2 regions of the Candidatus Contubernalis alkaliaceticus genome follow, and region 1 is predicted to be linked to the other one. Evidence: riboswitches for the same ligand, from Rfam matches in the RefSeq annotation. Region 1 holds a riboswitch; the other holds the start of a gene.
What was found. A riboswitch is a leader RNA that binds a small molecule or an ion and turns the genes downstream of it on or off. The one in region 1 is predicted to bind cobalamin.

Region 1 (5,485 bases):
AAGTGAATTGCATTATTTAAATTTTCTATCTACTCAAAAATTTTAAACATTTTAGTATACATTTTCAAATGTCCCCTGAGATTATAATATAAAATAATCTTTTTTATATTACCTTTTTCATGTTTTACATCAGTATCAATTGAGCTTTAGATTTCCCTTTTAAGATTTTAAAGTTGGACTAAAAATTTTAAACCTTTTGGATATAAAACTTAATTACATCTACCGCTTCTTCTGCATTCCGGGGTTTGAATCCAGTGCCTTTAAAAATCTCCGCCAGCATGGGAACTTCCAAAAATGCCTGAAGCATCAATTCCCGATCTGTTAACAATTCCACTTCTCCCGCAGCCAACACTTTGCCCTCTTTCATAATAATCACCTGATCAGCCCAGGTAAAAGCCAGGTTAACATCATGGGTGCTGAGAATCAAGGTGGCTCCTTTTGAATTTAAATCGTTTAAGATTTCCACCATTTGACCGGTAGAATAAGGATCCAGGCCGGAAAAAGGCTCATCACAAACCATCATTTCCGGTTCCATGGCCAACAGTCCCGCTATGGCCACTTTCTTTTTTTGACCCAGGCTTAAATTATAAGGGGGTTTGTCCTTTAAAACTTCAATGTTTACTCTCTTCATGGCACTTAAGGTTCTAGATAAAACCTCTTCTTCTGAAAGCTTTAAATTCCTTGGCCCGAAAGCAATATCATTAAATACGGTGGTGGAAAAAAGCTGATTATCGGGATTATCAAAAAGAAGTCCCACCATTTGTCTAATCTTAGATATATTCTCCTTTTTTAGGGGATAACCCATTACTGTAATCTGTCCCTGTTGGGGCAAAAATATCCCGTTTAAGTGGTAAATTAAAGTGGTCTTCCCGCTTCCATTAGAACCCAGTATCGCTGTTTTTTTGTTTTTTTCTATTTTCAAATGGATCTCTTTCAAGGCTTCAGTACCATCGTCATAATTATAGGTAAGGCCTGTTATATCCACAGCATTCATTTAATTACACCACCTGTTCTATAACGATTAAAAATACAACTACAAACACTGTAACTATAGTTTTTATCATATCCATGGAGGTAATAGGGGAAGGACTGCTTACGGGCATTTTCCCCTGAAAACAACGGGAGGACATGGCTCTATAAACATGTTCAGAGCGGTCCACAGATTTTATAAAAAGCCCCCCCGAAAGTTCTCCATAAACTTTTAAAGCATTGATATGAATACCACCAGAAAAAAGCCGGGAGGCCAGTGCCCTTTGAATACTCTTAATCTCCTGCATAAATAAAAATGTGTAACGATAAGCCAAAAACAAAACAGTGATGATTATATAAGGCACTTTTAAATGATATAAGCCTTCCAAAAACTCTTCTATGGGCTGGGTCACCAGCATAACAATCATAGCAGTCATGGAGGCTAAGGCTTTCAGAGATAGTAACGCCGCAAAATAGTAACGGTCCATTGCAGGGGGAAGCCCTCCCCCCAAAATAATGGGCACAGACATTAGTGCTAAAAAAGGCACCAATAGTAAGAGTTTTTTCATCAGGAAAGAAAAAGATAATCCCATAAGTAGTGCAGAAATCAATGCAAAAAACAGAGCAGCTAAAACCAGTACTGGAGTATTTAAACTGACCACTCCAAAAACAAAAAGTAACGCAGCAGCAGTTTTAGCCCGAGTATCCCAGGCCCGCCCCCAAGTATTTACCCCAGCAATATGATTTCCTTTAAAATGATATCGGCCCAAGTGAATCAGCTCCTTAAAAAAAATAACCTTTATCGACGTAAGGATAAAGGTTTTTAGTAGTGTAACTCCTTTAACCCATGCACCGTGGGTATTTGGAAACAATTGACTGACAGGTATCCTGGCTTTAGGTTCATCAGCTGCTTACGCCTTCCCGACAACAATAAACAAGTCCTTGTCAGTGGCAAATGTAAAAAGCCTCGCCTTTACAGTGACGGCATCGCGCTGGAATTGCACCAGCTTCCCTTATCTCCCCTCTGGAGAGAAATTCATTCAACATTTATATATGAAATTTAATCAACTTATTAAGTACATGCTATGTTCATTATAATATTATATTTGCACAAAAAAAACAAGCTTATTTATGTCAACCCATGTAAAGGTTGTGAAATAAAAAAAACGATTTCTTTTTAAAAGAAATCGTTAAAAGTAAATCCTGGGAGGTTATTTTATGGTTAGCTTAAAGGAACATTAATAATCTGTCCTACGAATATCAAATTAGGATCCTTGATTTGTGGGTTGGCATCAATAATTGCCTGAACAGAGACACCGGTACGTCTGGCAATGCTGGACAGTGTTTCTCCAACACTAACATAAATTTGTATTGTACCCTTGGGAGGTTTGGGAGGCAGCGGCGGTGTTACCGTCAGATTTATCACCTGTCCGGGGAAAATGAGATTAGGGTCGGCGATTTGAGGATTCTCCTGTATTAACAGATTTACCGTAAGTCCAAACATCTGAGCGATTAGAAATAAAGAATCTCCCGGCCTTACCAGATACTGTGCCCGGGCGAACCCCGGATCCGGACCCACTAAAGGACGAGCCGGAATTCTAACAATCTGTCCGGGAAATATCAAATCAGGATTGGTAATCCCGGGGTTAACAGCTAATATTTCATGTACACTAACCCCAAAGGTCTGAGCAAAGAAAAACAGGGAGTCACCAGGACGGACTACAATGTTTAACAATCTTCTGACCATTTTTTCGCCTTCAATATCATCTAAAACTTTATCTTTTTTTGGCCATTTCTCATCTTCTTCAAAAACATCTTCCACAATTTCTTCCTCCACATACTTTTTGGATACCAAATTAATTACCTCCTTCCTTAAAATACTTTCTTAAGGAATTACAATTTTATTTTACATTGATATATTTTATATATCTTATGTGACAGATACTAAAAGTGTTATATATCTGAAGAAATAAATTCAACTGAGCCGCAGGAAAAAAGAAATGAGTTAAACAGGCATCTATCTTCTTATCAAATTACAACAGGGAAGCGGACAGCCAAAAATATAAAAAAGGAGCTAAACCCAATTAAAATCTTGGGATAGCCCCTTACAACAAACAATTATTTCTTTAAACAAAGTAGTTACGCATCCAATATATCGTCTACTTCTTTTTTATCCAGATCCATCACATAAATGATCCCACTTACTTCCGATGATTCCCGGGTCAACGCACAAATATCGTTTCTATCCAAATGTTCCAGGGCAAATTTACGGCTTCCACACATAAGCTGCTGCAGCCCCTGAGCCAAGCGATGATAATAAGTATATACTCCCAAAGCTGCAGGAGGAATCTTATTGAAGGTATCGGCTCCCAACTCATCCTTTAGTTCTGCGGTGCATACAAACACCCTTTCTAAAGTATCACCGTATTTTGCTACACTAGAGGGTAAGCTCCCCTCTGAGATTTTTTGCCCTAATGTTTTACCTACCATTGCAGCGGTCAGAGGTGACCTGGCCATGCCGATCATCTTAGTAAAGGGAGCACCCAAAGCTAACCCTTTATACATCTGATCTTCCAGTGCAAATCCACCGGCAAAAGCAAGGTCAGGCACATATTTCCCCTTAGACTCCAATCTCTTGCAGTAATCATAGGCCAGAGAATGAAGCTCAACCATGGGTACTCCCCACTCGTTCATCATCCTCCAGGGGCTCATACCAGTACCGCCACCGGCCCCGTCAATAGTCAAAAGGTCTAATTTAGCCTCGGAAGCATACTTAACAGCTCTGGCCAGATCCGCCGGACGATAAGCCCCGGTCTTCAGGAATATATTTTTAGCCCCGGCGGCTCTTAACTGCTCAACTCTCTTCATGAAAGCGTCAAAGCTAACCATTCCAACTCTGGAATGTCTTTCAAACTCATTAAACCCTCCGGTTTTAAAATCTTCTATAACTCTGGGGTTTTCGGGGTCCGGCAGTACGATGTAACCCCGCCGCTTTAACATTTGAGCTTTTTCCAGGCTTCGGATTTTGACCTCTCCGCCAATATCCTTGGCTCCCTGACCCCACTTAAGCTCTACTGTTTCTACTCCCAGTTCATTAATCACATATTCTAAAATACCCAACCGGCTGTCTTCCACATTTTCCTGTACCACTACAGCGCCGTATCCATCCCGCTGCCAGTTTTTAAAACATTCTACCCGATATTTAAGATTAACAGTACTTACTACTCTGTTGTCCTTAAATACAGCTTCTGGATCCATTCCGGCCACGTTCTCACCCACCGTAATGATGGTTCCGGTTAAAGCAGCGCCCACAGCCAGTCCTTCCCAATTATTATGGGCGATATCTGTGGACCCGATTCCCGGAATGACAATGGGAAGTTTTACCTTTACTCCATCTCCCGTTCCTATTTTCGTCTCCAGGTTAACATTTGGAAAAATTGCCTTGTCGCTGTCAGCTTCGATGCCCAGCGCACCAACCGCGGTGCCCATGATATTGAAATGTGAGTAATCAACAGGATAGTCCTTCTCTGAGGCAGACGTCGTCGTCCCAAAAGGTTGGGGGTATAAATTCTCATGCCCCCGAAAAGAAGACATTCCTACTTCACACAATCCCGGGCAGCCCTCAATACAAGTAGTACATAATCCACTAAACGGACTTACTGAATCTTTAGTACGGTTTTTGGTCAGCGTCGCCGCTGAAGCATTAGGTCTTGAATAAGTCATATTCCCTCTCCCTTCCAATATGTAAAACATGTTTTCATATTATAATAATACATGGCGTCGCAGAAATCGTCAATAATTATATCACCATTTAAAATAAATTTTTGCTATATGAAATTATGCTAATAAATTCCCCTCCAATGACTATCATTTAACCCTTTCCATGGTTAATTAGTAATATTTATTCTATGATAGTTATGTTCATTTGGACACAAAAAAGAGACCGCCTTTTTTAGGCAGTCTCCAAACTCAAATCCTGTAACATCATTATTTTCCATCTCTAACCCTTACTTTCGAGAGAGAGAGAGAGAGAGAGAATCTCTTTTTCTTATTCCCTGTTCCATATTACCCTTTCATTATTTTAGCAATTTCTTCTTTGTCCATATCCATCACATAGGTAATACCGCTAATATTTTCCGACTCCCGGGTCAATGAACAGATATCATCCCGGGTAATATACTCCAGAGCAAATTTACGGCTTCCGCACATTAACTGCTGCATGCCCTGTTCTAATCGATGATAGTACGTATATACTCCCAAAGCTGCCGGAGACACCTTCTTAAAGGTTTCAGCTCCCAGCTCTTCTTTAAGATCAGCGGCAGTTACAAAGATCTCCTCCACATCGGCGCCAAACCGCTCCACATAAACGGGAAGCTTATTCTCATTAATCTTTTTACCAATGGTCTTACCTACCATAGCCGCAGCAATAGGGGCCCTGGCCATACCAATCAATTTTACATAGGGAGCCCCCAGGGCAATACCCTTATACATCTGATCTTCAAAAGTGAACCCGCCG
Region 2 (5,485 bases), 690 kb from region 1:
CCACTGAGCTCCGTAATAGAACGATCCTTTAAGGACCAGCTGTTAGTAACCTCCATTGCTTCCCGCACAATTTTTTCGTCCTTTGGGCCCTCCTTTTCAAACCTACTTAAGTGAGGAACCCTCCCCATCATCACGATTTCAAAAGCCGAAAAATCAAACCCTACAGAAGTGTCCTGAGGAACTACCGCCATGGACCGGGCAACTCTCTGCCGGGACATTTTTGAAATATCTTCATCCTCCAATAATACGGCTCCCTCCACCGGTTTTAACAAAGCATTGACATTTTTAATCAAGGTTGACTTTCCCGAACCATTTGGCCCGATAATTCCAACAAAATCACCCTTTTTTATCTCCGTATTAATACCTTCTAGAACCGGGGAGGACTGGTAGGAAAAAGTTAAATTATGCACTTTTAAATTTACAGACATGTGTCTTCCTCCTACTAAAAGCGAAATTCTTTCCGCTTACTTCTAAGTAAATAAATGAAGAACGGAGCTCCTAAGAAAGCAGTTATAATTCCCACAGGCATTTCAATAGGCGCCATCATGGTTCTGGCCAGGGAATCCACCCAAATTAAATAGATGCCTCCCACCAATGCTGATGTAGGTATTAATATTCGATGATCAGGGCCAACAATCATCCTGACCGCATGGGGAATAATCAGCCCCACGAATCCAATCATTCCGCTGACGGAAACCACCGCACCGGTAATTAAAGAAGCGGCTACCAAAATTATTTTTTTAACTCGGTCCACCTCAATCCCTAAATTTGAGGCTGCCTCTTCCCCCAGCAAAATTACATTCAAGTCCCGGGACCAATAAAATATTACTGAAGATCCAATAATCACGTAGGGTAGTACCATAATCACATGGGACCAGGTCTTCATGCTTAATCCCCCCACCAGCCAAAAGTAAATCCCCCGAATCTGTTCCCCTGAGGAGAGCATCAGCAGTGATATTACCGCCGAAAGAAAGGAACTGACCACTACACCGGCCAGAAGCAGGGTCACCACAGGTATGCTGTTCCCCACCCGGGAAAGGTTGTATACAAAAAATAAAGCCACTAAAGCTCCTAAAAAAGCAAAAAAAGGTATCCCGCCAAAAAAACTCAATCCATAACTGTTTTGTATGAACATGGCCAGAGTAGCCCCCAGGGCTGCACCGCTGGAAACTCCAATGGTGTAAGGGTCAGCCAGGGGGTTGCGAAGCAACCCCTGAAATGCTGCCCCAGCAATAGAAAGAGAGGCTCCAACGATAAATCCCAGTACCACCCGAGGAAGCCTCATATTAAATATAATAGTTTCCCAGGTTGAAGGCCAGTCCTCCTGAATAAATTGACCGAAGTATGTGATTTTATTTATGACCATCCTGACTACATTCATAAAGGATATTTCCGCTACCCCAATAGTAGTAGTCACCACAATTGAAAAGACGGCCAAGATTACCAGAAAGACAATTATTAAGGGACGAAAGTTCAAGGTGTTAGCACCCTTTCTTCTGTTATCTGTTGGGATGTATTATATCTAAAATATGCTTAAGTCCTAAAGCAACCCTTGGGCCAGGCCTGGAGACCAGGTCACCATCTGCGTCATAAACTTGTTCATTTTGCACGGCTTTTAAATCCTGCCAATTATCCCGAGCCATAACTATTTCCTTCATGGGATGAGTGCAAATGATCACATCTGGATCATCCTCAAATATTTTTTCTTCACTCAAGACCGGCCAGCCTGCACCTACATCTGCAGCTATGTTGATGCCCCCAGCTGTTTCAATTAAATTATTTAGATATGTATCACTGCCTACAGAGTAGAGGGATTCCGTATCCAACATAACAAATACTTTAGGCTTAGCATCATTTTCCAGATTTGAAGTAAATTCTTTTATCTCATCAATGTCGGCAGAAATTTCTGCAATCAAATCTTCTGCCTTATCAGATGTGTTGGTAATTTTGCCCACCAGTTCAAAGGAATGCAGCACCTCATCTAAGGTCTTAGAATCTAAATCTATAACAGCATATCCCTGTTCTCTTAAAGTATCTACGGCTTCATCATAATGTTCAAAGGTAAAAATAATATCAGGGTCTAAGGAGACTACCTTTTCTACATTAACTATGAAATCCCCCACCTTTTCTTTCCCTTTAGCCTCCTCGGGATAATAACAGAATTCTGTTACACCGATGACCTTATCACCTAACCCCAAGGCAAAAAGAGTTTCCGTTGCACTGGGCCGGAGAGAAACAATGGTTTCGGGTTCCTTTTCTATCACAACTTCATTGCCGGCCATATCTATTATAGTTATAGGGAATGTTAGGGCCTCTTGGTTTTCCTTCTCCTCAGTGACAATATCCTTATCATCGGTAACAGGATCTTCACCTTCAGCTGCACAACCAAAACAGCTGCCTAAAACAAAAATCCCCAGAATAACGACAAATGCAGTTTTAAACCATAATTTATTAAACAAAACAGTAAACCCCCTTAAATTTTATATTCAATTAATTATTAAACACCTAAACCCTTCCATAAAACAAAAAAACTCAGCCTTCAGCGCCGAGAAATAAAAGAATCTTATTTACGCACCTCCTTTTCCCTCGAAAGCAAACAGTACGTTCCATAATCAGGCAGGTTTCCTGGCTTCCTTTCACCGCTCCTTACCCCTTCCCCAAACACAAGAGAGTGGTTATGGTAAGTCGCTCCGGGTTACAGTGGCGGGACCGCTCGAGCATTGAACTCGATTCCCTTTTATCCGTTATAGGCACCTGATTATTTTATTATTTAGTTTTAAACAACTGAATTTATTATATCAGTCAGTTTCCAATACAACAACCCCTAAAACAAAAAAATATATCAAACACTTTACTTGCCACTTAGTAGTTTAGTTGTTAATCCCGCCCATTATTCTTTACCCTAAAATCCCCAATTCTCTCTTTAAAAGTCTGATTTCTTCCAAAGTCAAGTGACGATATTGCCCGGTTTTTAAGCCCTCTAAAGTAAGAAAAGAAAGCTGTATCCTTTCTAACCTGGTTACCGGATTGCCCACCAACTCAAACATTCTTCGGACCTGCCTCTTTCTCCCTTCATGTATTATAATCTCTACCCAAGCCCACCTTCTGGAAGATTCCACCTTAATAATTCTAACTCTGGCAGGTGAAGTCTTACCCTCTGTTAATAGAACACCTTTCTCAAGACTTTTTATCTTTTCTGGAGAAGGTATCCCCACAGTTTTTACCAGATATTTCTTATCTATCTTGTATTTGGGATGAGTAATCCGATAAGCTAACTGGCCGTCATTTGTTAACAGAAGCAGTCCTTCAGTATCCAAATCCAACCGGCCTACAGGATAAAGCCTTTCTTTGATTCCTGGAATTAAATCCATGACGGTAGGCCGATTATGAGGGTCATTTACCGAAGTAATATACCCCTTAGGCTTATTCAATAAGAGGTAAACCTTTTTCTCCTTATAAAGAACAGGGGTGTCATCAACCTTAACAACATCCACTTCAGGGTTAATTTTTATCCCTAAAGTTGTGATCACCCTATTATTTACCTTCACCTGCCCTTTCTTTATCAACTCTTCACTGGCTCTTCGGGAAGCGACTCCCGCCAGGGCCAGGTATTTTTGCAGCCTCAATCTTTCTCCCTCCGTTACATCCTCAATTAGTATGTTGAAATTCAATTCCAGCATCATATCTAAACCTATTTATATATTTTACCACGAAATTTAGTATAAATCCTTTAAATCTTTAAGGTAGCGTTAGGTAAGATCACCCCCCAAAAACTTTATTGCATATTAATACAGCCGCTAAAAAGCCGGCCATGTCTGCCAAGAGTCCCACCGTCAATGAATGTCTGATTTTTTTTATGCCTACGCTGCCAAAATAAACTGTTAATACAAAAAAGGTTGTGTCGGTGCTGCCCATCATGGTAGAAGCAATCCTTCCCACTAAAGAATCGGGGCCTTTATTCTGCAAAATTTCTGTAGTAATAGCCAGGGCACTGCTGCCGGAGACAGGCCTCATAATAGCCAGGGGAAGAATATCAGATGGAATACTTAAAAGATTAAAAAGTGGCATTAAAAAATGGGTGATAACATCCATGGCACCGGACTCTCGCAAGAGAGTAATAGCCACCAGCATTGCAATCAAAAAGGGAATCAGTTTTACTGCGGTATCAAACCCCTCCTTAGCTCCCTCTACAAAAACGTCAAAAACTTTAACCCCCTTAATATTGGCATATACCAGGGTTATCAATATAATTGCCGGGATCGTCCATACAGATATGATACTTATCATTTTTCCCAACATCTAAGACATTCCACCTTTCTTTCTTTCAAGAAAGCGATAACCCCGGTCAAATAATATGGCAACGGTAGTGGAGGTAGCTGTGGCAATCAGAGTAGTGCCGATAATTTCCGTAGGATTCATAGAACCTGTGGCAGAACGCAGGGCAATCACTGTAGCCGGAACCAGGGTTAAGCTGGAGGTATTGATGGCCAAAAAAGTGCACATATCTAAGGAAGCCGTATCTTTTTTAGGGTTCAGCTGCTGCATTTTTTCCATCGCTTTCAATCCAAAGGGAGTAGCCGCATTACCCATACCCAAAAGGTTAGCACTCATATTCATTAAAATTGCGCTCATAGCCGGATGGTTTTTGGGAATTCCCGGAAACAAGAAGGCTGCCACAGGCCTCAAGATTTTAATAATCACATTGATTAGACCGGATTCCTCAATAATTCGCATTATCCCCAGCCAAAATGCCATTATACTGATTAACCCAATGCATATGCTTACAGCCTGCTCCGCTGCAGAAAAAATTACTTCAGGTACGATGCTTATTCTTCCAAAAAAACCGGCAGTTACAATACCTATAAGCATTAAATAAAACCACAGGCGGTTGATCAATCAAAACACTCCAATCTAAATAGCATGAACCAGCCATTTTTTAAATGAATTAAAAAGAGTAATGAAGACATTTTTTTTATTAATGGATTCACCCGCTAACAAATTGACACTCTTAAGCTCTTCCCCCTGAAGGATCACTGTTATTTCACCTAAAACCTGCCCTTCTTTGATAGGGGCTTTTAAAGCAGATTTATCTACCAGTACCCTGTATTCAACCAGCTCTTCCTCTTCTTCTTCCAAAGGGAGGGTAAAACTGGCAGCGGTCACCAACCTTACTTTATCCTGATCCCCCCCCTCTACCTCCACGGTTTTAATAAACTGCTGATATTCCATCAGTTCACTGGGAGACCAGTTTTCAAACCCATAGTCCAGCAGATTTTTGGTATCCTCCCAGATATTATTGGAATTGAGAACTACTGCAACCAGCTGCCATTTATCCCGGGTGGCTGAGCCCACAAAACATGGACCGGCAGGAGTGGTCCATCCGGTTTTCACACCGTCTGCCCCGGGATACAATTCCAAAAGCTTATTTTGATTTCTTAAATAACGGTCCCATTCATGACCGGGCCAGGTTATCTTTTTCTCCTTG

Region 2: linked by a shared signal. The riboswitch ahead of HUE98_RS10575 (ABC transporter substrate-binding protein) and the one ahead of HUE98_RS14035 (energy-coupling factor transporter transmembrane component T family protein) in region 1 are both predicted to bind cobalamin.

Annotation. Positions count from the first base shown of each region.
Region 1 is NZ_CP054699.1:2,806,221-2,811,705, forward strand. It holds gene HUE98_RS14030 (ATP-binding cassette domain-containing protein) at 188-994, opposite strand; gene HUE98_RS14035 (energy-coupling factor transporter transmembrane component T family protein) at 999-1,739, opposite strand; cobalamin riboswitch at 1,831-2,025, opposite strand; gene HUE98_RS14040 (LysM peptidoglycan-binding domain-containing protein) at 2,192-2,824, opposite strand; gene HUE98_RS14045 (FMN-binding glutamate synthase family protein) at 3,109-4,692, opposite strand; gene HUE98_RS14050 (FMN-binding glutamate synthase family protein) at 5,035-5,485, opposite strand, start outside.
Region 2 is NZ_CP054699.1:2,118,146-2,123,630, forward strand. It holds gene HUE98_RS10565 (heme ABC transporter ATP-binding protein) at 1-428, opposite strand, end outside; gene HUE98_RS10570 (FecCD family ABC transporter permease) at 443-1,477, opposite strand; gene HUE98_RS10575 (ABC transporter substrate-binding protein) at 1,500-2,459, opposite strand; cobalamin riboswitch at 2,599-2,773, opposite strand; gene HUE98_RS10580 (pseudouridine synthase) at 2,898-3,626, opposite strand; gene HUE98_RS10585 (spore maturation protein) at 3,760-4,299, opposite strand; gene HUE98_RS10590 (nucleoside recognition domain-containing protein) at 4,300-4,896, opposite strand; gene HUE98_RS10595 (D-alanyl-D-alanine carboxypeptidase family protein) at 4,912-5,485, opposite strand, start outside.